4 regions of the Priestia sp. FSL W8-0001 genome follow, and region 3 is predicted to be linked to each of the others. Evidence: riboswitches for the same ligand, from Rfam matches in the RefSeq annotation. Region 3 holds a riboswitch; each other region holds the start of a gene.
The links. A riboswitch is a leader RNA that binds a small molecule or an ion and turns the genes downstream of it on or off. The one in region 3 is predicted to bind thiamine pyrophosphate.
Positions count from the first base shown of each region.

Region 1: another riboswitch for thiamine pyrophosphate. It lies ahead of tenA (thiaminase II); the one in region 3 lies ahead of tenI (thiazole tautomerase TenI).
Region 2: another riboswitch for thiamine pyrophosphate. It lies ahead of thiT (energy-coupled thiamine transporter ThiT); the one in region 3 lies ahead of tenI (thiazole tautomerase TenI).
Region 4: another riboswitch for thiamine pyrophosphate. It lies ahead of MKZ18_RS04860 (acetylornithine deacetylase); the one in region 3 lies ahead of tenI (thiazole tautomerase TenI).

Region 1 covers NZ_JBBPAL010000001.1:1,706,128-1,712,123, reverse strand. The annotation lists gene MKZ18_RS09030 (hypothetical protein) at 64-243, opposite strand; gene MKZ18_RS09025 (TspO/MBR family protein) at 505-1,248, opposite strand; gene MKZ18_RS09020 (sodium/glutamate symporter) at 1,424-2,800, opposite strand; TPP riboswitch at 3,196-3,294, shown strand; gene tenA (thiaminase II) at 3,407-4,096, shown strand; partial or broken gene MKZ18_RS09010 (aldehyde dehydrogenase family protein) at 4,429-4,971, opposite strand; gene MKZ18_RS09005 (ArsR/SmtB family transcription factor) at 5,083-5,385, opposite strand; gene MKZ18_RS09000 (SDR family NAD(P)-dependent oxidoreductase) at 5,401-5,727, opposite strand; gene MKZ18_RS08995 (SDR family NAD(P)-dependent oxidoreductase) at 5,751-5,996, opposite strand, start outside.
Region 2 covers NZ_JBBPAL010000001.1:1,944,041-1,950,036, forward strand. The annotation lists gene MKZ18_RS10250 (alpha/beta fold hydrolase) at 1-219, shown strand, start outside; gene MKZ18_RS10255 (YqcI/YcgG family protein) at 423-1,190, shown strand; gene MKZ18_RS10260 (cupin domain-containing protein) at 1,165-1,476, shown strand; gene MKZ18_RS10265 (cysteine hydrolase family protein) at 1,498-2,076, shown strand; gene MKZ18_RS10270 (GNAT family N-acetyltransferase) at 2,172-2,666, shown strand; TPP riboswitch at 2,734-2,836, shown strand; gene thiT (energy-coupled thiamine transporter ThiT) at 2,897-3,469, shown strand; gene MKZ18_RS10280 (TcaA NTF2-like domain-containing protein) at 3,655-4,599, shown strand; gene MKZ18_RS10285 (TcaA NTF2-like domain-containing protein) at 4,629-5,822, shown strand.
Region 3 covers NZ_JBBPAL010000001.1:581,174-587,169, reverse strand. The annotation lists gene thiD (bifunctional hydroxymethylpyrimidine kinase/phosphomethylpyrimidine kinase) at 1-301, opposite strand, end outside; gene MKZ18_RS03135 (thiazole biosynthesis adenylyltransferase ThiF) at 322-1,344, opposite strand; gene MKZ18_RS03130 (thiazole synthase) at 1,341-2,108, opposite strand; gene thiS (sulfur carrier protein ThiS) at 2,114-2,317, opposite strand; gene thiO (glycine oxidase ThiO) at 2,314-3,441, opposite strand; gene tenI (thiazole tautomerase TenI) at 3,425-4,051, opposite strand; TPP riboswitch at 4,133-4,231, opposite strand; gene MKZ18_RS03110 (hypothetical protein) at 4,316-4,516, opposite strand; gene MKZ18_RS03105 (amino acid ABC transporter substrate-binding protein) at 4,910-5,722, shown strand; gene MKZ18_RS03100 (amino acid ABC transporter permease) at 5,706-5,996, shown strand, end outside.
Region 4 covers NZ_JBBPAL010000001.1:923,551-929,546, reverse strand. The annotation lists gene MKZ18_RS04880 (ABC transporter substrate-binding protein) at 1-263, opposite strand, end outside; gene MKZ18_RS04875 (ABC transporter permease) at 260-1,012, opposite strand; gene MKZ18_RS04870 (ABC transporter ATP-binding protein) at 1,009-1,773, opposite strand; gene tenA (thiaminase II) at 1,766-2,437, opposite strand; gene MKZ18_RS04860 (acetylornithine deacetylase) at 2,437-3,714, opposite strand; TPP riboswitch at 3,823-3,925, opposite strand; gene MKZ18_RS04855 (HAD family hydrolase) at 4,232-4,885, opposite strand; partial or broken gene MKZ18_RS04850 (cytochrome P450) at 5,200-5,700, shown strand; gene MKZ18_RS04845 (class I SAM-dependent methyltransferase) at 5,719-5,996, opposite strand, start outside.

The DNA of each region.
Region 1 (5,996 bases), 1.1 Mb from region 3:
ATTGCATTTTTTCAAGAAAAACACTGCTTGTTTCGTTTTCTTACAATAACTTTTTTGTTCTAGCTATTCGCGAAAAGAAGACTCGTCACCGTCATATGCTTCTTGATTCGAAATAATTTCAATATGCAAGTGTCCTGCTTTTTCTAATCGAAGGACCTCTCTTTCCGCTTCTGCATAATCTTTACATGTAATTTGACTGTACTCCATATTTTCTTTATCTGTATAAGCTACTAAATACGTCATTTTTAAGCTCCTCTTTTACTTTATTACTTATGATATAGCCTTGAATGAATCCCTTTAAACATCCAAGACTATTTTTTTCTTCTTCACATATTTATATATAAAATCCGTTTGGTGTAAAGGAGGGTACAGAATGGCCTTTATTTTATCTTTTATTCCCATTGTTGTCCCTTTTGGCATATTGATTTGCTTAATCGGTTTCACATCTTCTTTATTAGAGGATCGTAACGAAAAAAAGAAACCCTAGCAATCGCTAGGATTTCTTCACTTTCGATAATTACGAATGAGCTGAACAATGATATTAAGTGCCAATATTACGACTACAACCCAAACTGTTGTTACAATCCCTGAGTATGCGCTTTGCTTAACAGAAATTGCAATAAAAGCCCATATGAATACGAGTGAGTATGCGATATCTCTGTTTTTTCTTGTAAACAAAACGCCTAATATTCCGCCCACTACAAGCATAATGATTGCCCACGTCTGTTCACCTAAACCAAACAGCGTTTCGATTCCATTAGCTTGGAATACAACAAAGACATTAACAATTGTTGCTACGGATACCCAGCCAATATAAATAGAAATCGGCAGCCTCATAAACCATGTTGTCATTCTGGAATTTTGAATGATGGAGTAAATAATCATTAGCGTTACTAAGAATAGAACGATGACGAGTAAAGCAAGAGTAAAGTAACGATATTGAAAGATAAAAATCCATGCACTATTTAGTAAACAACTAATGAAGAACCAAATACCAATTTTCGCATAGATTTCTTTTTGATCTTCTCTCGCAATAAATTGACGAATAATCCAGATAATTAGAAGCGTATAAATTAGGCCCCATATCGCAAACGCATAGCCTGCTGGCGTAAACAGTGTTGGTACGCTATCAGATACTTCACCTGTAGTTTGACCACCTATTGGTAAAGCGTTCGCTAAATAGTTTACGATTAACACAAGAACTAAACCAATCGCATTTAAGATACTATAAAAACGAAAATTTGCCATACTATTTCTCCTTTCCTGTAGATGTAAATATAGTTGTTCTAGCTAAAAAGATAAAATAGTAGCTTCTCTTCATTAATACCTCGTCTGACTTAAATTTATGCACTCGTTAACAATTTTTCTTAGAATAGGCCTTTTGACTCCTAAAAAAATAACAACTCAGCCTTAGGCTGAGTTGTTATTTTGAGTTTGCTTCTATACTTCTTGATTGACTGGATGATTTCTTTTCGTTTTTAACCCATCCTCTTAACATGGCAAATAAATAAATAGCTATGCTTGCTCCAATTGTAATAAGCACAAACAACCAATGCTGGCTCGTTGCAATCATTAATGGAGCAAATGTAATAAGGAGAATCTCTACCGGCGCAATCGGTATATATGCCAACGCGTAATCATCGAGTGTTTTACTTTTGCTTTCAGGATCCGCGATACGCAATAGTGCGATTCCCATTGCCGTTGTTCCTGTAATCCATCCCCAAGTGAAAATTCCTCGTTCAAACCAAATTGGACCAAAGAACTTGCCAGAAAGAACTCGGAATACAAACCATGCAAACAACAGACCGAATAATAATAACAGTGCAAAAGGTACAATATAGCTTGCTACCGCTGATAAACTAATAGAAGCAATACCAAACGCAACTAAGAAGTCTGTTGCACTTCCACTAATTCTGTTCATTACATCTGCATTAATATACTGATCGCTATTCGTTTTCTTCATAATACCTTTAATAGCTAAACCTACAAGAAAAGCTAGTGAAAAAGCCGGTATTGTTACTGAAGGCAACAACGTTTGACCTAGCTCACTTAAATAGTAGCCACCTAATGCGATAATTGTCACTAAAGCCACATGTAAGACAAGTGGATCAACAGCAATCGATGATACCGTATCCATTTTTGTAGAAGTGCGCTTTTCAGGGGGGATTAATCCTGTTCTTAATTCTCGTGGTAAGTCTTCAAATCTTGCAAGATAATTTGTTTCACCTTTTTTCGAATAATATTTAATGAACGCCAACCCTACTACGATTGAGCAAATAACACCAATTGTTGCTGATGTCATCGCTAGCGATAATCCTTCTTCCCATCCTTGCTTTGCAAACGCATCTCCGACAGCAGCCGCTGTTCCATGTCCACCGATAAATCCTGCTGCTAATAACAAGCCAAATCCTAAGTTTAAATCTCCCCAAACGTTATTTAATAGCAGCAATGAAAATAGTAAACCGACGCCCCACATTGCTAGCATAATCATTTGAGAATACGACCACATACTACCTACGCGACCCGCTATTTCTTTAAACTTTACACTTTGAGTTGCAATTGGAATTGCACCAAAAATAACCGCGATTAGAATACCTGGATAAGTTCCAATTTGATCAGTGAATGGAATGAGGCCAATACCGTTTGGCCCTAATGCTAAACCCAATATTCCGGCAATAATACTCGCAGGTAAAAATAAGTTTTGTACCCACCTGACCTTTGCTCGAATAATGGTACCAGCCACTAATAACAGTGAGATGAAACCAAGATCCACAAATAAATCCCATGCTGATAGATTCATTAAACAACCTCCTTAAAAAATATAATTCCTACTAAATCGACAGGACTAATTTATATTAAACTAGGCAAACTGAAAAGGCCATTTAGCTTCAGCTAAATACCTCTTCAATTTGTAGCTTAATTCTTTAATTGAGCTTGTTTAAACGTAACGAGCTTACAATTATTATAGCATGATAGCACAGCCTTTGCACATTCCGACAAGATTCGTGACAATTTTCTCATTTTTTCATTAACTACTTCAATCGTTTAGTTACTAGTTTCATATGTAATTTATCTCGTTTATTTTTTTAAAAAATATCACTATTCAAACTACTACTTCCGTTACTTTTGAACCATTCTTTCTAAACTTTTGTATAATTCTTTTTTTTATGTTAAATTGAATAAGAATAAAATGAAAGAATCCACTAGGGGTGCCGTTTGGCTGAGACAAGGAATCTTGATCCCTTTGAACCTGATCTGGCTTATACCAGCGTAGGAAAGTGGTACGGCGTTGTCGTGTAATACACCAACAACTGTCTTTACCACTCCATATAATGGGGTGTTTTTTTTGTTATTGCCTACATTTATAAGCGCGTTCCTTGTGGATTCAATTAGGGAGGAATATCAATTGTCATTTTCAGCTCAATTACGCAAAGAAGCAGCTTACATTTACGATGCCATCTTTCAACATCCATTTGTTGCAGGTATTAAGGAAGGAAAAGTTCCAAAAGAAGCTTTAATTCATTATGTGTCACAGGATTATGAATATTTAACTGCTTTTGTTCGCATATACGGTGCGGCGTTAACAAAATGTAGTACCCGTGATGAAATGGAAGTGTTTAATAACGGTATTTCAATTGTTTTACATAGTGAAGTCCATCCTCATAATAATTTTTGTAAAGTAGCTGGCATTCGTTATGAAGATATGAAGCATCAGCCCTTAGCACCAACAGCAAATCATTATATTAGCCATATGATGACGGTCGCACATACAGGGACACTAGGTGAAATTATTGCTGTGCTACTGCCATGTCCATGGACATACGTTGAAATTGGCAAGCGCATTGCAGGCGAAGTGAACTTAACACCGGATCACCCTTTTTACGAATGGATTTCCTTTTATACCAATGGAGAAATGAAAGAAACGACAAAATGGTTTTGTGACAAATTAGATGAGTTAGCAGAAAAAGCTTCAGCTGAGGAACGTAGACGTATGAAAGAGCATTTTATCAAAAGTTGCGAACTTGAGTATCTATTTTGGGACATGGCCTACAAACAAGAGCAATGGCCTCTATCTCAAACCATCGTGCACTCATAACAAACGAGTTTGGGACATAACAAAATGATTGCTTCTAAGAGACGAACAATAGCTGTTCCAATCTTTTTGGTTTGTCTGAACACGTTCGTTCCATTGCGCTACGGCCACTCGCTTTCCGCGGGGAGGAACCTGAGCTTCCTCGCTGCGCTGCGGGATCTCAGTCTTCCCTCTCTTTCCCGCAGGAGTCGAGTGTCCTACGCTCCATTCCACCCTGTTTCCAACATTGTTTTCACAATGAACCAAAAAACCTGAACGATTAAAAGCGAGAAACTCTCAATCGTTCAGGTTTATCATTGGCTGAATTACTTATGTCCCAGCCTCTTCGTTTGACGTTATTTCAAAAACTTTTTAATCGTTTTTAGACTTTGGTTATCAGACGGATACTTAAAGGCAAAATCAAACTTTGTTGTTTGCTTCAGCACGCTTTTAAAGTGTGAAAACGTTTTAAAGCTTGCCTCACCGTGATATTGACCGATTCCACTCTCTCCAACTCCTCCAAATGGCAGGTGCGGCGTTGCCAGGTGCATAATCGTATCGTTAATGCACCCTCCCCCAAATGAAACCGTGTTAATAATTTGCTGCTGAACCTCTTCACTTTCTGAAAACAAATATAGAGCTAGCGGCGTTGCTTTTTGATGAACTGCACTTACGACCTCATCTACACTTTCATATTCAATAAGAGGTAAAATTGGACCGAAAATTTCGTCTTGCATAACGCTTGAATCCCATTTTACTTCGTCTAAGACGGTTGGAGCAATCTGGAGCGTTTCTTCATTATAATTACCGCCAATTACAACTTTTCCATCTTGTAAAAACTCAATTAAACGATCGAAGTGTCTCTCACTGACAATTCTGCCATAACGCCCGCTTGTGAGTACATCTTCGCCATAAAACTGCGTTACCGCTTTTGCTTTTCGACAATATTGCTGATAATGTTCTCATCTGTAACGTAATACTCACTATGCTTCATTTCTTCACCTCTTTGATCATAAACATTCTTTTTCAATTGTTGAAATTAATTCCTTTAATAGCCCTACCGCATCTTCTAATGCGAGTGAATAATAACGCTGCGTTCCTTTTTGCTCAATACTTACAAGCTTTTGGTCACGTAATATTTTTAAATGATGAGAAACTGCTGGTCGAGAGAGGGTTGATTCTTTTGCGATTTCATTGACCGTTAGTGGTTCCTTTTCTGCTAATAATAAAATAATGTCCTGTCTCGCTGAATCGCTTAGTGCTTGAAAAACAGGAATACTTGATCGAAATAATTCCACTGCGCGTGTACTCATGCTACCTATCCTCTCTTACTTAACTTCTTGCATACTTCTTACAACTTTTGTAATAAGCTTACGTGGGAAAAACCTCGGCAGCATAGTTGCTACTTTAGCTCCAAGTATAATAATCGTTTTCCCTCTCATGAATTGTTCATAACCTACTTTCGCTACATCTTCCACATGGAGAGCCCCTGATTCAAATAATTTTGAGCTACTTAAATTAGCTCGGTCACTAAAGCCCGTCTTAGTAGGCCCCGGGCAAAGCGCACTAATGGTTATATTAGTATCTTTCAACTCATTCTCCAACGCTTCAGTAAACGATAAAACATAGGCCTTTGTTGCATAGTAAACAGCCATCAATGGTCCAGGTAAAAAAGAAGCTACTGATCAATGTTAAGAATTCGCCCTTGGTTACGCTCCACCATTTCTGGTAAGAATAGCTTCGTTAAATACGTGAGCGTTTTTATATTTAAGTCAATCATATCTGCTTCTTCAGCCCAAGATGTCTCGATAAATGTACCATATAAACCGAAGCCAGCATTGTTGACTAGAAACTGAACCGTAATACGTTGTTGCTTTATTTCATCGTAAAGCTTTAACGCCTCTTTTTGTTTAGAAAGATCTTT
Region 2 (5,996 bases), 1.4 Mb from region 3:
CGTGAAGACTTGAGTCAAATTTTTGTAAAAGCGTATATTTTACACGGAAAGAAAGATCAAATTTGTCCGTTTCCTTTAGCTGAAGCCATGCATAAAGGAATTGAGGGTTCAACGTTAATTCCTTTTGAAAAGAGCGGTCACGGCCTTTTTTACGATGAACAAAAAAAGTTTACAGAAACCTTAAAAGACATTGTTTATTCTGCTGCGAAAAGAGGTTGACTGCAACGAGGATATAAAATTATGGTGATAAACGGTCTTCTATAGGCAAATCGGTGGAATTCCTACCAAAAGCCTTTCTTTCTAAAAGTTTACTTATTTCCTATTCCGGTCGTTTGTGAATTTGGAAAATACAAGGAAAACGAATATAAAGCGTCCCTGTTTCTAATAAAAATATCTGGTGGAAATCTGTAAGGAGGGTTTTAATGAGAAATAAAAAGCTATTCAATAGCAAGGAAATTATGGATTCGCCTATTGTTCCTGAATGGGGAAAAGCGGTTTTTAGTGATTTTAGTCAAGACATGCTTTCTGAAGAGAACCCTTTCCCCTGCATTTTAGGAGTAGAGGGATTAAAAAAAGATTTGCTGCGATTTGCGTTTGTGTCTTCACCATATAATTATAAAGATATCAGGCTCTGTGCAGATGCACTTAAAGAATATATGGCATGCTTTCGCACATTAGGTCGCTATACATCATTTGTTGTGTTCTTTGAGCCTGAACATAAAAAACGTACGATGATTCAGTATGAAACGATGTTTTGGGATACCCTCACATTTTTACATCGAATTGATGGAAAGCCTTGGCCCGAAGAAATCCCCAAAAACCCTAACGATCCTCTATGGGAGTTTTGTTTTGAAGGTGAGCCAATATTTGTTGTCTGTAATACGCCTGTACATGAATTACGAAAAAGCCGAAAGAGCAGCAGTTTCATAATTACATTTCAGCCTAGATGGGTGTTTGAGGGAATGACTCCTCATACAAAAATGGGACAGCAAGTTCAAAAAACGGTTCGGAATCGACTTGAAGATTACGACAAAGTTGAAGCGCATCCTCATCTAGGATGGTATGGAGATCAAGAAAATCATGAATGGAAGCAGTATTTCTTACGAGATGTTAACAACTCGTTCCCAACAGAATGTCCATTCAAGCTAAAAAGGAGTGAAAGAGATGGAGTTAAAAAAAGCCTTTATTAAAAAAGGAATTGGCGGTGGTCTTGAAGAAGTTATACATGAACTACTTCCAAAACATACCGGTTATGTAGAGGTTCAACATGATGTTGCAGGGCAGGAACACCCAAGTCATACTCACCCTACCGACGAGATTCTTCATATTATTAAAGGATCTATTTATTTTACAGTTGAGGGAGAAACAACTCAGTGCGAAGCGGGAGATCGTATTTATTTACCAAAACACACAAAGCATGCGTCAAAAGCTGATGTGAATGGTTGTACGTATGTAATCTCCATTTTAAAATTTTGATGAAAGAAGTTGATGACTGGAATGATTCAATCAAACCCTGTTTTAATCATAATAGATGTACAAAAAGGTTTTGAACAAGATGCTTGGGGAACTCGTAATAATATTCATGCAGAAGATAATATGCTCACTCTTTTACAAGCTTGGAGGAGACAGCAGTTTCCGGTTATTCATGTCCAGCATGCTTCAAAAAGCGAAACATCTCCTCTTTTTCCAGGGACGGAAGGATTCCGTTTCAAAGAAGGTTTCGGTCCTGTTGGTGATGAATACTTAATTCGAAAGCATAAAAATAGCTGTTTTATAGGAACAGAACTGGATAACTATCTGAAGGAAAACGGATACGATACGCTTATACTAGTAGGTTTAACAACGAACCATTGCGTCTCTACAACGGCACGCATGGCAGGAAACTTAGGTTATCGCACTTACGTCATCCACGATGCAACTGCGTGTTTCAATCTGTTATCATATGACGGTGAAACAACTTTTGCAGCAGAAGATGTTCATCGCTTAAGCTTATCATCTCTTCACAATGAATTTGCAACGGTTACTTCAACATCCGAAGCCCTACGCGTACTGCAATCCTATCAATATATAAAATGAGGCCTGATGCTTTTGCATCAGGTTTTTTGTGTAGATTATTCTGACAAAAACAAGTACAATAGAAACATCATTTTGAAAAAGGAGCACGATACATCATGACAGTAATTAGAAAAGCTTTAGCAGAAGACTTACCTACAATGGTGGCTATTTATAATCAGTCAGTACGCCAAAGCGCAGCAACATTTGACTTAACTCCTGTAACAATTGGGCAACGTAAAAGCTGGTTTGAATCTCACGACCAAAGTCAACTGTTTCCACTGCTTGTTGCTGAACGAAATGGTGAAGTAGCTGGATACGCATCTTTGTCTTCCTACCGTGATAAAGAAGCATATATTCGAACAGTTGAACTCTCCGTTTATGTAGATGAAGCTCACCAAGGATTTGGAATTGGTAAAAGGTTAATGGAAGCTATTCTAGTACAAGCAAAAGAGTTAAATCATCACGTTGTTATTTCTGGTATTACAAAAGGAAACGATAAAAGTATTAAAATGCATGAACAGTTTGGATTTAACTTTTGTGGGGAATTTAAAGAAGTAGGATGGAAGTTCAATCAATGGCAAGATGTTCTGTTTTATCAACTGATTCTTTAAGTGAAATTAAATAGTATCTTGTTTGAGAATTATGTTATAATAGAAAGCGTTCTAATAATACATATCAACGTACCACAGGGGGAGCCTGAATGGCTGAGAGTGAACCAATTGTTCTGACCCTTTGAACCTGTTAGTTAATGCTAGCGTAGGGAGTGTGGAGCGTGCAGCTTGTGCTGCCTCCTGTGTTTGTCGTTGAATACTAATGATTTTACAACAGGAGTGAAAAGACGATGAACAAAGGAATGTCTTTACAAGCGAAAATTGAAGTGGCAATCTTTGCAGCTCTAGCAATGATAATTGATATATTGCCATCAATTACAATTGCACCTGCCGTGTCCATATCATTTTCCATGGTACCAATCTTCATTATTTGCTTTCGATGGGGATTTAAATCAGGCGTGGTAGCTGGATTTTTGTGGGGATTGCTACAAGTTGTCACGGGTACTGCTTATGTATTAACACCTCTACAAGCATTTATCGAATATTTTATTGCATTTGCATTCATTGGTCTAGCAGGGCTATTGTCTGGTGCTATTAAGCAGAACTTAGCTACTAACAATCGAACAAAAGCATTTACATTTATTATTTTAGCAATTGTTATCGGCAGCGTTGCTCGCTATTTTTGGCACTTTGTTGCAGGGATTATTTTTTGGGGCTCTTATGCGCCAAAAGGAGTATCTGCATTATGGTATTCATTTACGATGAACGGACTAGCAATGGTGGGATCCATGATTGCTTGCCTAATCATTTTAGCCGTATTAATTCCGTCTGCTGCAAGAGTGGTATTAAATCGCGCATCATAAATAAAAGGAATGAAACCTATAGGAGTAACATCCTATAGGTTTTTTGCGTTTTTAAACCAATTTACATGTTTTCAGTGTTTTTGTTCTTTTTATGAAAGGGTTGAGGGTTTTTTTGTAGAATGGTATACTAGGTCTGTTTGTTGGAAGAATATACATACCATTTTTTGTAGGAAGGAATCATGTTAATGAACAAACGTAATCTCCTTTACATGACGATTGCAACATCCCTTTTACTCGCAGGATGTCAGCAAAAAGCTCAAAAAGCAACTGAAGTCGATACGGACTTGATGATTGCAGGAGAGATAGAAAGTCATGATCAAGAAGCAAAGAAAGATGTTGTTGAAAACCAGTACAGATATGATATTTCAGATACAATAGATGAAAAAATAATCTCGCAGTTTATGAATAGCTACTTCAAGGCTTTACATGATGGAATCCTTCATAAATCAGCTAAGTCAATTCAGACATATATAATAGAAGATAGTGAGTTTTATAAACAGCAAGTAATGAAAATTGATAATTTTTCGGAGCAAGGAATTCGTCAAGAACTAAAGACGTTTCAAGTTGTGAACTGGTATGAAGCTGAGAAAAATCAAATAAATTTACAAACGTTTGAAGAGGTCACCATCCATCAACCTAATAAAAAGGATTATACAAAGAGTATTAATCAATTGTATACGCTAATAAGCGATCAAGGTACATTGCGAATTAAAAGCGTAGAGCCGTATACAATGGATAAAGCAGAAGAAACGAAGTCAAATGCACCAGCTATTACAAGAGCAGCTAGCTTAAATGAATATAACGGTAAATGGTCCACTGCCAATTCTGACTTAAAAGGTGCTCCAATCGTAGAGTTTTATGCTTCTTCTAGCTCAGAGGCTACGGTGAAGATTCATGCCTATAAGCCACCAAATTCAGTAGAAGTAGCTACAGTACAAGCAGAAAACATAATTTTTAAACATAATCAAGCTGTTATTCATTACGATACGGACAATAATGGAAATAAAGGAACAATTGTCGTGACCCTAAAAGCAAATTCTCTTTTTGTTATTCATCATTTAGAAAAGGCTTCTGAGTCTAAATGGACGATTCCTGCAGGCGCATTTGAGCTGTCCACGTTTGAAAGTTAAACAAGATAAAAGAAAAAAGGGGGATTCAAATGGGAAATCTATATATGGTGGCCATAATTTGTTCCCTGTGGCTTGTGCTGTCAGCATGTAGTGAGACAAAGTCTGCTCCGGCTCCGACACCAAAAGAGCCTGAATCAGAAGCTACCGTTCTGGTTGATGTCGATGAGTCTGCTAATGAGACACAAAAGAGTTCTTCTCTTCCCGTTGTGACAAATGAAGAAGCCAAACAGCTTGCTACAGATTCGTTGAAGAATGTTATCCAAACATTTGATATCTTAGGTAAACAAGAGGGATGGGACAGTGAAGAGAAACCAGCAGATTTTCAATTGCTAAGCCCTAGGCTCAAAGAATTTGCTACGAGTTCATTAGTTGCTACGAAACTAAAAACAATCGCCACTTCTTATTACTGTCAATGTGATGAGCAGTCTATTCCAAATCTAGCGACAACCGTACGTTTTAAAGTGATTAACAACCGACCCGGTCAATTTTCAATCTCAGCTATTCAGCCACTGGACGAAAAAGGGAACGGAGGTACAACTATTTACTTGAATATGAAATACGGAAAAGATGGTTGGAAGTTAAATGAATGGGACGAAATGACGTATCGTCAAAAACCGTTAGATATTTCGTCAGATGAGTATTTAGAATATCTGAAAAAAATAACGCCTAACGAAGCAGTTTCGTTTAACAAAGAAACGACTATTGAAGATGAACATGGTAATCAAGAAAAAATCTTACTATTTAAAGATGATTCTGGAGAATTTGGTGTTTTGGCAAAGAGTTCAGAGCGGATTAACGAAGTTCAAGAGGATGTGCCAGTAACTTTGCCTTTGGAAGATAATGATGTAGATTTGAACAAGGTTACAGAAGTAGACGCTTCGGTTGTTCGTTCGTTTACGGAAACGTATTTACGTGATTTAACAGAAGCAATTAATCTTAATGAATTTGATCGCATTCAACATTATTTTGAAAAAGATAGCACGTTGTTTAGCGAACAACAGCAGCTTGTCAAAACACTCTATGATCGAACAATACGAGAAGATCTTGCAACGGTTGAAGTTTTAGAATGGACGTCTAAAGAAGCAAATAGCTACGAAGTAAAAACGAAAGAAGTTATGAACATTACCATTAATGAACATACAGAAGAAAAAGAGTATTACCGAGTGTACACAATCGTACATGAAAATGAAAAGCTCGTCATTACTCAGTTAGAATCTTATTGAAAGCTCAGAGTCTACCTGAGCTTTTTTATAAGAAAATACTTTACTATACTAACGCAAGATAACTCTTTCTTATCTTGCGTTAGTATGATAAAGTAAAGAAAAAACGGAAAAATCGCTAATAAATTACATATTTTTACACAATTATTGAGTCGTTAAAAAAAACGACCTCTTTAA
Region 3 (5,996 bases):
TTTTCAGTTCATACTTACGTAGCTTATCCGCAACAATACGAATAATATCAGAGCTAAAAATCATGCCAGTCTTAATAGCATCCGGACGCAAATCAGTAACAACTGAATCAATTTGCGTGGCAATTGCTTCTTCAGTTAACGGATACACACCTTGAACACCTAAAGTGTTTTGAGCCGTTACTGCTGTGATAGCGGACATTCCAAATACCTTACGCTCTTGAAATGTTTTTAAGTCTGCTTGAATTCCGGCTCCTCCTCCGCTATCAGAGCCAGCGATTGTCAATGCTTTTGCTACACTCATAAAAATCTTCCTTTCGTCATTTACCCGATATAACGGTGATAAAGATTCTTTGCTTCTACTGTATCTTTTGTGCCGTGTACAAAGATTCTTCCATCTTGAAACACAACAAGGCGATAATCATCAATTGCTACGGACAAAAGATACGGATTTCGGTCCACTCGGTACCCTTTACCTTTTAAATGCTGTTCTAACTCCACTATGTTAGGTGCTTTTGTTGCCTTTGCAGGGCGAATTTGTACAGTATCACGTCCGCATAGTACCGCTGTTTTTAACTGGTTTTCAAATTGAAGCGCAGGAAAAACTGGGTGTTGACCACACGATGAACATTCATCCGATTTTAGAGCATGAACATTTATGGTACGGTATTCATTTCTCCAAACGTCAAATGATACTAGCTGTGACCGTAGCGCCTCATGATCTTCTACAAGAATCTTTAGTGCCTCCGTGACTTGATGTGAAACAACCATTTGGACAGCAGGGCTAATAATCCCTACCGTATCGCACGTAACTCCACCTAAAGGTACTGATTCCAGCAAACATGCTAAGCATGGGGTTTCTCTAGGAACAATCGTATAGCTAATTCCATAGCTCCCCACACATGCTCCATAAATCCAGGGAATTCGGTGTTTTTGTGATAAGTCATTTATCACAAGCCGTGTATCAAAGTTATCCGTAGCATCGATTATTAAATCCACGTTTACCAACAGCTGTTCAATAAATTGAGGAGTCCCGTCCGCTACGTGCGCTTCAATATCAACATCTCCGTTAATTTCGACGAGCCTTTCCGAAGCAGCTACTGCTTTTGGAATACGATTAGCTGCATCCCTCTCGCTATAAAGCTGCTGACGCTGCAAATTACTCCACTCCACATAATCTCGGTCAATTATTGTTAACTTTCCAACTCCGGCTCGAACAAGCGCTTCCGCATTTCCTGTCCCTAACGCACCTGCTCCAATTAATAAGACATGCTTTTGTGATAACTTTTTCTGTCCTTCTTTACCTATTGGAGAAAAGAGCTCTTGACGTGAATAGCGCGCTGTCACCCGATGCTCATCCCTTCTGTTGGGCTACTGGCTACCGCATATTCTTTAAATGGAATGCGACCAGCTAAGTAAGCATCACGCCCCGCTTCGATTGCAAGCTTCATCGCGCGAGCCATTTTTACAGGATCTTTTGCACCTGATACAGCCGTGTTTAGTAGAACACCATCTGCACCTAACTCCATTGCTTTGGCAGCATCAGAAGCTGTACCGATACCCGCATCTACAATCACAGGCACATTAGATTGCTCAATAATAAACTGCAGGTTCAGCGGGTTAATAATTCCTTGTCCTGATCCAATTGGAGAAGCTCCAGGCATAATAGCATGAACGCCTAATTCCTCGAGTCTTCTAGCAAGTACAACATCATCAGACGTATACGTTAACACTGTAAATCCTTCTTTTAGCAATTCTTCACTTGCTTTTAATGTTTCAATTGGGTCTGGCAATAGCGTTTTATCACAGCCAATTACTTCAACCTTGACCATATCACACAGCCCAGATGCTTTTGCCAACTTTGCAATCCGAACAGCTTCTTCAGCATTTTTGGCTCCAGCTGTATTTGGTAAGAGCGTAAATCTTTTAACATCAAGAGCTTCAAGTAAGTTAGGCTGAGACTGATCAAAAATATCCATTCTTCTCACTGCAAATGTTAAAATTTCTGTTTCTGATTCTTCCACTGCTTGACGCTGCGTTGTGTAATCTGGAAACTTCCCTGTACCTAAAAGCAAACGAGATGCAAATTCATATTTTCCTATTTTCAACATAACTTTCATCCTCCTCCTACAAATGAAACAATCTCTAATAAATCGCCTTCTGATAGCAACGCTTTTTCATGATCTTGCTTTTGTAAAATTTTTTTATTTAACTCGACAATAACCACTTTCTCGTGTAAATCTCTTGATTCCAATAGTTGAGAAACCGTCTGAATTGAGGAATCTATATCAACGCTTTTCCCATTAATTATTAAGTTCAATACGTTCCCTCCATTTCTCTTTGTAAGCGAAAAGCCGTAAAAAAGGAATGTTTTGGATGTTCACCCATCATTTGTTCCGCCATAATTTTCCCTGTAATCGCACTTAGTAAAATACCGTTTCGGTAGTGCCCACAAGCTAAGTAAACATTATCTAGCTCAGGGTGCTGTCCTAAATACGGCCACCCATCTACTGTTTGCGGACGAAGTCCTGCCCATGCTTTTTCAAACGATGCATTTGCAAGTGATGGAACGAGAGAAATCGCTTTGCTAATTAGAAATTCAATAGCTTCTGCAGATACGTGCTTCGTGTAATCATGGGCGCGCTTTGTAGCTCCAATCACTACTCTTCCTCCTGCTTTTGGAACAATATAAAATCCTTCATCTAAAAAAATAGTCTTTTGAATGCTTGGCTGATTCGTCGTGAGAGATATACACTCACCTTTAATAGGAAACAGATGCTTTGGATGAATAGCGGCCACCAGCTCTTTTGTCCAAGCACCTGCACTTACCATCACTTGGTCGCTGTAAAAGTTGCCCGCTGATGTCCGAACGCCAACTACCTTTTTGTTATCGTATATAAAGTGATGGACATGACAGTTCTCATAAATTGCCGCTTGATGGTATAAAGCTCCGTGTGCCAAAGCATGAGTTAGCTTAGCTGGCATCAGCTGTCCATCTTTTGGGATGCTAATCGCCCCGTATGTATCAGGGGTTAAGAGCGGTTCAGCTTCACTTGCTGCGTCAGGAGATAACCACCTAACGTCTGAATCCCACCGTCTGTGGCGCTCCGCTTTGTCTTGTAGCACGTTTGCTTCAGCTTCAGTTGTTGCTACTTTTAACAAGCCTTTTTGAATGAGCTCAACATCAATATTTGTTTTTTCTTTTAATTCAGCTACCAGATTCGGAAAAAGTGCTCTACTTCGAATGGCTAGTTCCAAAAGAGGCCCTTCTTCATCAATTTCAGCTTGTGCTCCTAATATTCCAGCAGCTGCTCCCGATGCTTCACAACCAATCTGATTTTTTTCCAAAATGGCTACCTTATACCCCATTTTAGAAAGCTGATACGCAGTTGAAGCTCCAATAACTCCACCACCAATAACGAGCGCATCATAATGTGCCTCCATATGTATCACTCCACTTTCGTAGTTGTTCACCGTATTCCTTTGCCGCTTGTAACGGGTTTTCATCTTTAAATACACCAGCCATGACAGCGACGCCATGTGCCCCTGTACTCAATACCTCTCTTACATTGCAAGGCATAACTCCCCCGATTGCAATTACCGGTATCTGCACTGAATCAACGACTTGTTTCAGCTGTTCAAGTCCCCGAGGTGTTTGACCCAGTTTTGATTGCGATGGATAGATATGACCATAAATGACATAGTCGACGCCTGATTGTTCAGCTTCCTTTGCTTCTTTAACGCTGTGTACAGATTTACCAACAATCAATTGCTGAAAATGTGCTTTTACTCCTTGAGCACTTAGACTGTGATAAGCCAAATGCACACCTTTGACTTGAGCAGCAAAAGCTACATCTACTCGATCGTTAACAATTAGCTTTGAAGCCGGAACTTCTTTTTTCAGGTCTCCAATAAGCACTTCTAACTCTCGTGCCGTTCGCTCTTTTTCTCGAATATGGATAGCTCCTACATATGGTTCAATGTCTCTGATAATTTTCAAAAGCTGTTCAAGAGGCTGTTTCCCTGTTGACACAGCGTGTAACTTGGGTACCATAGCATCCTCACCTTTATTTCGACATAAACGTAAAAAAACCACTCTACAACGTAGAGTGGTTTGGCATGCATTAATTATGTAAACATGGCTCATCCACTTCCCTACGCTGGTACAAACCAGATCAGGTTCAAAGGGTCCGAATTTTTCGTCTCAGCCATAAAGGCTCCCCTAGTGATTTTTTCTAATATTTTCACTTTTCATTTAGAAGTATAACATATTTGTGAGTGATTACAACCTACTGGACCGTTTTTCTCATGTATTGAGCTAATAATCTTCGAGCTCTTTTTCTTTTTCCCTATGCTCTTCCCACAGAAATGAGCTCAGTAAGATGGCAAATGTTAAAATATAAAATCCGTAGAATAACAAAGCAGCTATACTGTTGACCATTAAAAAGATAAAACTAATGACTTGTCCCGCAATTGTTACAATCAATAAAATATATTTCCATACTTCACGTTTTCTCATTAAACTTATCTCCACTTTTCAAATCCTAATTTCAATGCTCTTCTCTCTATTATAACAAGTTTCGAGTATGAGTAAGGAATATCTGATCAAAATAAAACAATTGTCCCAAAAACGATAAGAGAAGAGCGTCACGTTTGTTAAAGTATCATCGGCTATCTACTTATTCCCTTTCCTTTTTACCCTTAAACTAATCATCTTAAATGTGCTAAGCCCCCTCTTCCTTTTTTAGTCTTCACCCTTTTTCTGATGGTCTACAAAGTACATAAACCCATTGAGAAAAGCCATACTATCTATTAGAAGTTTTTTTATTGACTTTTAACTTCTTCTTGTTTAATATCAATTACGCTATCAAGAAATATAATTCCTATCAAATTACTGGGGGTTTAACAAAAAATGAAAAAATCAGTTGCATTTTTATTCCTTTTATTAGCGTTCACAGTTGTCCTAGCAGCTTGTGGCTCAAATGACAAAGAAACAAATAACGCAAGTAAAAGTGATCAAGATTTATACGAAAAAGTAAAAGAGGATGGCGTTCTGACAATTGGAACAGAAGGTACGTATCCTCCATTTACGTTCCATGACGACGCTAATAAGCTAACAGGCTTTGACGTTGAAATTGCACAAGAAGTTGCAAAACGTCTTGGCGTGAAAGCTGAATTTAAAGAAACACAGTGGGATGGAATGTTTGCTGGTCTAGACGCAAAGCGCTTTGACATGATTGCTAACCAAGTTGGAATTCGCCCAGACCGTGAAGAAAAATACGACTTCTCTGACCCATACATTGAGTCTGCAGCGGTGCTGGTTGTTCGTGAAGACAATAATGATGTTAAATCATTTGAAGACATGAAAGGTAAAAAATCAGCACAATCACTCACAAGTAACTATGCTGATTTAGCAAAAAAATATGAAGCTGAGCTAGTGGGTGTTGAAGGATTCACGCAATCAGCAGAACTAATCGTTTCAAAACGTGTAGACGGTACAATTAATGATAAATTATCATTCTTAGACTATAAAAAGCAGCGTCCAAATGCACCTGTAAAAATTGTGGATGAAGCAGAAGATGCATCAGCAAGTGGATTAATGTTTCGCAAAGATAGCGGTAAGTTAGTGGAAGAAGTAAATAAAGCTTTAGCAGATATGCAAGAAGACGGCACATACGCTAAAATTTCTGAGAAATGGTTTGGTGAAGATGTTTCTCCTAAATAGTATCTTTACTGACCCTGAGCGTGCAGAGCGCTTACTCTCTATCGCTCAATCCTCCCTCTATCCAATGATAGAGGGAGCTATTCAATATACCATTCCACTAACGCTTATTTCATTTGTATTAGGCCTTATTTTAGCTATTCTTACAGCGCTTGGTCGCTTATCTTCTATAAAAATATTTACTATAATTGCGCGCGTATACGTGTCACTTATTCGTGGGACACCTTTACTTGTGCAATTATTTATTATTTTCTATGGATTGCCAACGCTAGACATT
Region 4 (5,996 bases), 340 kb from region 3:
ACTTTACCCGTAGCCGCTAGATTTAACGGGTCGGTTGGGTTGGCAGGATATTGAATATCTACCTTTACACCTTCTTCTTCAAAATAACCTTTTTCTTGTGCTACGTATAAAAAGCTATGTACAGCGTTTGGATACCAATCGAGCATCACCGTTACTTCCTTTAAATCTTTTTTATTAATTGATGAGCTTGTAGCGTCTTTCCCACAAGCTGCCGTTACTACTACTAAAAGCAGCAATGATAAACTAACTAGCCATTTTTTCATTTAAATTTCCTCCACTTCAGTGATTTACGTTCAATCCATGTAATGCCAATAAAAGAGATGATGCCGATAAGGGATAACACAACGATTGGAGCGAATACACCAGCCCCATCAAACTGTGTCATCATCCGTCGACTGAAATAACCTAAACCGGCTTGTGCACCGAGCCATTCACCGATCGCAGCGCCAATAACGCTTAAGGTTACCGCTACTTTTAAACCTGAATAAAAATGAGGTAAAGCGGCTGGAACACTTAGCTTCATAAAAAGATCTCGTTTAGTCGCTCCCATCGTTTTTAAAAGTTCAACGTGTTCACGTCTCGTTGAGCGAAGACCATCAAACGTGTTAACGGTAATAGGGAAAAACGTAATTAAGACCGTTACAACTACTTTGCTCCAGATTGAATAGCCAAACCAAAGTACAAAAATAGGCGCTAGCGCTATGATTGGAATGGTTTGCGAAGCTACTAAAATAGGATAGATAGCCCGCTCAATGGTTTTGTTGTTATTCATCCAAATCGCAACCACCACGCCTACAACAATTGAAATGGCTAAACCTATTAAAATAATCCGTAGCGTTGAAGGTAAATGTTCAATGAACAGCACATCTTTTAGCTCCCATATTCTCACGCACACCTCAACTGGAGATGGTAAAATAAAGGGCATCGCCACAACATAAGCGATAACCTGCCAAATAAGCAGCAACATGAGCGTTAAAATAATAGATGAACTCCACTCTTTTACCTTCTTCATGCATCCACCTTCATTCTGAGCTCTTCCATCAGTTGATGCTTTAGCTTTACAATCTCTGGTCGATCTATATCCTTCAGAGACCTTGGCCTTTCAAGAGGTACCTTGACCTGCTGAAATTCCTTTAAAGGCTGCTTATCAAAGATAAAGATTCGATCTGATAAAAACAGCGCTTCCTGTACATCATGGGTGATAAACAAAATGGTTTGCTTACGCTTTTGCCACTGTTCAAGCAGCCACTCCTGCATGGATAGACGAGTAATGGCATCCAAGGCACTAAACGGTTCATCTAGCAAAAGTACGTTTGACCCGCTTAGCACGCTACGAAGAAACGAAACCCGCTGCTTCATTCCTCCTGATAAATCGGCAGGAAATCGATGTTCATACCCTTCTAACCCAAATTCACTTAGCAGCTCTTTTACTTGTGTATATGCTTTTCCCTTCGCTACTCCTTTTAACTCTAAAGGTAAAGCAGCGTTATCTAGAATCGTCCTCCAAGGTAAAAGAAGATCTTCTTGGGGCATGTATCCCACATGACCCAATCTACTATGATGCTGCTGACCATTAATTAAAATCCTTCCCGTCTGCTCTATCTCTAACCCGGTAATGAGTCGAAAAAGCGTGCTCTTTCCTGAACCGCTTGCACCAACAATGCTGACAAACTCTCCTTCTTTAATATCAAAATTAAGAGATTCTAAGATTGCTCCTTTGCTTTCTTCATATGAGAAAGTCACCTTTTCAAACTCCAAAGCTTTTTTATACATGAACAGGCCACATCGCTTTTTCATAAGCCATATCCCAGAATAAGTATTCAAAGCGCGTCGTATTAATAAAGATTTCTTCTAGCTTGTTAAGCTCTGCTTCTGATTTTCCTTCTGCTAGCTGATCCATTAGATCGATGCACCAAGTCGCAAGCTCACCAAATTCAGCTGAGCTGTACATGTGAATCCACTCACTATAAAGCTCATGAGCTGCTCCAGGCTGAGTGGAAAGCTCTTTGCCAATTTCCCAATAGCTCCACATGCACGGGAGCAGTGCGGCAACAAGCTCAGCTAGCGTTCCGTTTTGAGAAACGTGAAGCATATAGTGCGTGTAAGCAAGCGTTGTTGGCGCGGGCTCTGCTGTTTCTAGTTCTTCAGGAGTAATTAAAAAACGTTTTGCATACTGTCTATGTAGCTCCATCTCTTCGTTGATTGTTGAATGTAATAACGCTGCAAATTTCCCCATCGTTTGAACATCTGTTGCTTTTACTGCTCCAAGTGCAAATAGCTTCGCATAATCAATTAAATACACGTAATCTTGTACCATATAAAAGCGAAACTTCTCTTGCTCTAACGTCCCTTCTCCCATCCCCTTTACAAAGGGATGCTCATGCGTTTGCTTCCAAATAGGCTTTACTTTTTCATATAAACGTTCACTGAATCTCATTAGGCACTCTCCTTTTTTGTATGTAGCCACTCATAAATAAACTGAACCATCACTTTCGTGTAATCGAGTAATTGATCAACGGACAGCTTTTCATTAACAGCGTGTGCTTCCGTTAATTCGCCTGGGCCATAAATAACTGTAGCTATACGTGCATCAGCTAGCCAGCCACCGTCCGTAACCGTTGGAGAAACGTTGACTTTCGCTTCTTTCATTGTCACTTCTCTATGAGCACTGACTAACGAGTGAACTGCTGGGTGATTTCTATCTACTTCAAATGCAGGGAAAATTTCACCTCTATCTTCAATCATTGATGTTCCTCCCCACTTAAACGTTGGGAGATTTTCTCTTAGCCACCGATCTGCTTTTGCAACCTGTAACAGATGGTCTTCTACTTCTTTCGCTACTTCTTCATACGATTCATTTGGATAATAATGAACGGTCACCCACAGCCTGCACTCATCTGCGATAAACGCTGCGTGGCGACCACCTTCAATAACCGCTGGATTTATTGTATTTGTTCCAGGCGGAAAGCCAGGATAGCTTTTGACAACAGCCCAGTGGCGCTCTAACTCTTGTAGTGCACCAATTAATTTCATCATTTTTTCAATTGCACTGGCTCCCAACAAACCGCCGCCGGCATGAATCATTTGTCTTCTTGTGGCATCATGATATGTTTGCTTACTTTTCACAGTTATCCACCCGGTAATGACTCCACCTTGACCTTGGATTTGCAAATCACTTGTATCAACCACAACCGCAAAGTCTGCGCTATATCCTCGCTTGCAGCATTCAAGGGTACCTGCCTCTCCAACCTCTTCACCGATAACTGACTGAAACACTAAATCACCAGGAAACTCCACTCCAGCTTCACGTAGAAGCTTAATAGCAAACAGCGCACCAGCGAGTCCGCCTTTCATATCGGCAGCGCCTCTCCCCGTAATAAATTCTTCACCGCACCTCGCTTGAAACGGATCAGCATTCCATCCTTCGTCTTCGTTAACAGCTGCAACATCAATATGTCCATTAATAATCAAGCTCTGGTACCCACTTCGATTTGTTCCCTTTAATGTTCCAACAACGTTAGGATCATTTGGATACACGTCCCACATATCTGTTTCAAAACCATAGCTTTCCAACAGCCGCGCAATATAGCTCTGCGCTTCTTTTGTATTACGTGCAGGTGGTGCTGGTGTTTTGTAAGATATGAGCTTGGTCAAAAGTTCAATAAGCTCATCTCGTTTGTCATCTACTTGCTTTACTACATCCGTAATATTCATACCAATTCCCTCCTTCTAAACCACATAAAAAAAGCGCTTCTTTTCATAGAAAAGAAGCGCTTGAATATACACATGTATCCCTCTTACATCACGTAAAAGTCATAGATGTAGCACACAATACCTCTTTCCTACGCTAGTATTACCTAGTTCAGGTTATAAGGGTTAAGACAAGCGTCTCTCTCAGCTTTGAAAAGCACCCCTAGTGGTTTGATAATGACTATTTTTTTGTAAAACTATCTGATTATTACCTCTATTAGTTGTACCACACTACCTTATATAGTTCAATACAATTTGCAGAATTCTAATTTGACCTTCAAAGCCACAATAGCGTTATGTTTAATTCTATCGGATGCCTACCAAGTATAGAAGACTAGGGACGAGCTATTCAGCTTAAAATCCCTCCTTTTCTATACTTACTTCTTTTGACAAGTTGGACAGTAATACAACCGCCTCGTATTCCGTTCCCAAAAATACACTTAGAACCATAGAAAGTGGAGCTAATGCTAGCTTCACTTTTTTAATGACTTACCTGTTCAATTACTTCTTGCAACGACTTCTCTTTCATAGAGGCAATGCGTAAGTGATACGTTTCAAACGTCAAATGTGCAGAGAGACGATTCGGCACAATTACACATTGTAAACCCGCAGCAATCGCAGCTTTTGCACCGTTGGCTGAGTCTTCAAAAGCAATGGCTTCAGAAGGTTTTACGCCTAGCTTTTCAACTGTTTGCTTATAAAGAGCTGGATCTGGCTTAACTTTTTCCACGTCGCCACGCGTTTGCATCACTTCGAAATGACCAAGGAGATCTAATTCCTTTAAAAACGACGTAACCCATGCACGGTCTGAACTGCTAGCTAAACCAATTTTCAGTCCTAATTCTTTCGCTTCTTTTAAATACTCAAGAACGCCTTCACGAGCTGCAAGCTGCTTCATTTTTTCTCGGTGACGCTTTAATGACTCTTTTGCAATTTCTTCCTTCGTTAATTCACGACCAAACTGCTCATATAAAAAGTCGTAAAGCGCTTTGGTATCCGTTCCTATATAAGACGCAAACTCTTCAATTTTCAAATGTACGCCACGAGGTTCTAGCATATCGCAGTATACTTCATACCAAACTGATTCTGTATCTACAATTAATCCATCAAAGTCAAACACAATTGCTTTAATCATCTTTCATACCGCCTTTATATCTCAATTCTAGTTAATATCCTATCACGTTCTTATGAGTAGGGCTACAAATGTATATTTCAGCTAGCACATCGACATATGGATATCATTTGCATTTTTTTCATTTCTTTACGCTCAACTTTTCTATTTCAGTTGATGAGCAAACAATACCCCCTATATAATTAAGGTACATTTTGAACTATAGGTTCATTTTATCGAACTGTATGCACAAAAAGTTTAGAGAGCATTTACTCTTTTCCATCTCTATAGAAGGAGGAACGAACAATGAAACAAGAAGTAATTCCGGTAACTGAGATACCAAACTAACGCTGTTAGATCCACCTGATCACCGTAAAGCACGCTCTTTACTTTCTGCTGCTTTTACACCACGTAGCTTAAAGAACTGGGAGCCACGCATTCGTCAAATTGCTGCTAATCTTGTCAAAGACATCGAAGCGAATACAACTGTAGATATTGTCGAAGTTTTTGCATCGCCTTTACCTAGCTACGTGATTGCAGATTTATTCGGCGTACCGATTGAAGACCGTCACCAGTTCAAACATTGGATAGACGTATTATTTCAACCTTACGATAAAGAGCTCCTTCATGAACTCGAACAAGAAAAACAACAGGCAGCTAAAGAATATTTTGAATATCTCTATCCACTTGTCGTTCAAAAACGTTCAAATCTTGCAGATGACATTATTTCGGATTTAATTCAAGTCAATATAGATGGAGAAGGTTTCACAGACGAAGAAATTGTTCAAACAACCATGCTCTTACTTGGAGCTGGTGTTGAAACAACAAGCCACGCTCTCACAGGAGCACGGCTTCTCTTATTTTTTCGCAACAATTAAAACGGATTCTGCTTGAAACGATTGAATGCTTTTACCGTCTGTTTGAATATGAAAGAACGTTTTCAGTTCACTTGAAGCACGCAGCATCTTTTCTATGAGCTCTTGCTTATCGTTTAGCGGTACTTTCATCATTTCACACCAATCATCAAACAGAAATGTTTTTGGAAAGCGCGTCATTAGCTCAATTGTGAAGCCCGCTCCCTCTAACATTTTAAACCACTCTGTCTTTTTATAAGCACGCTTATGGCTAGGATCTC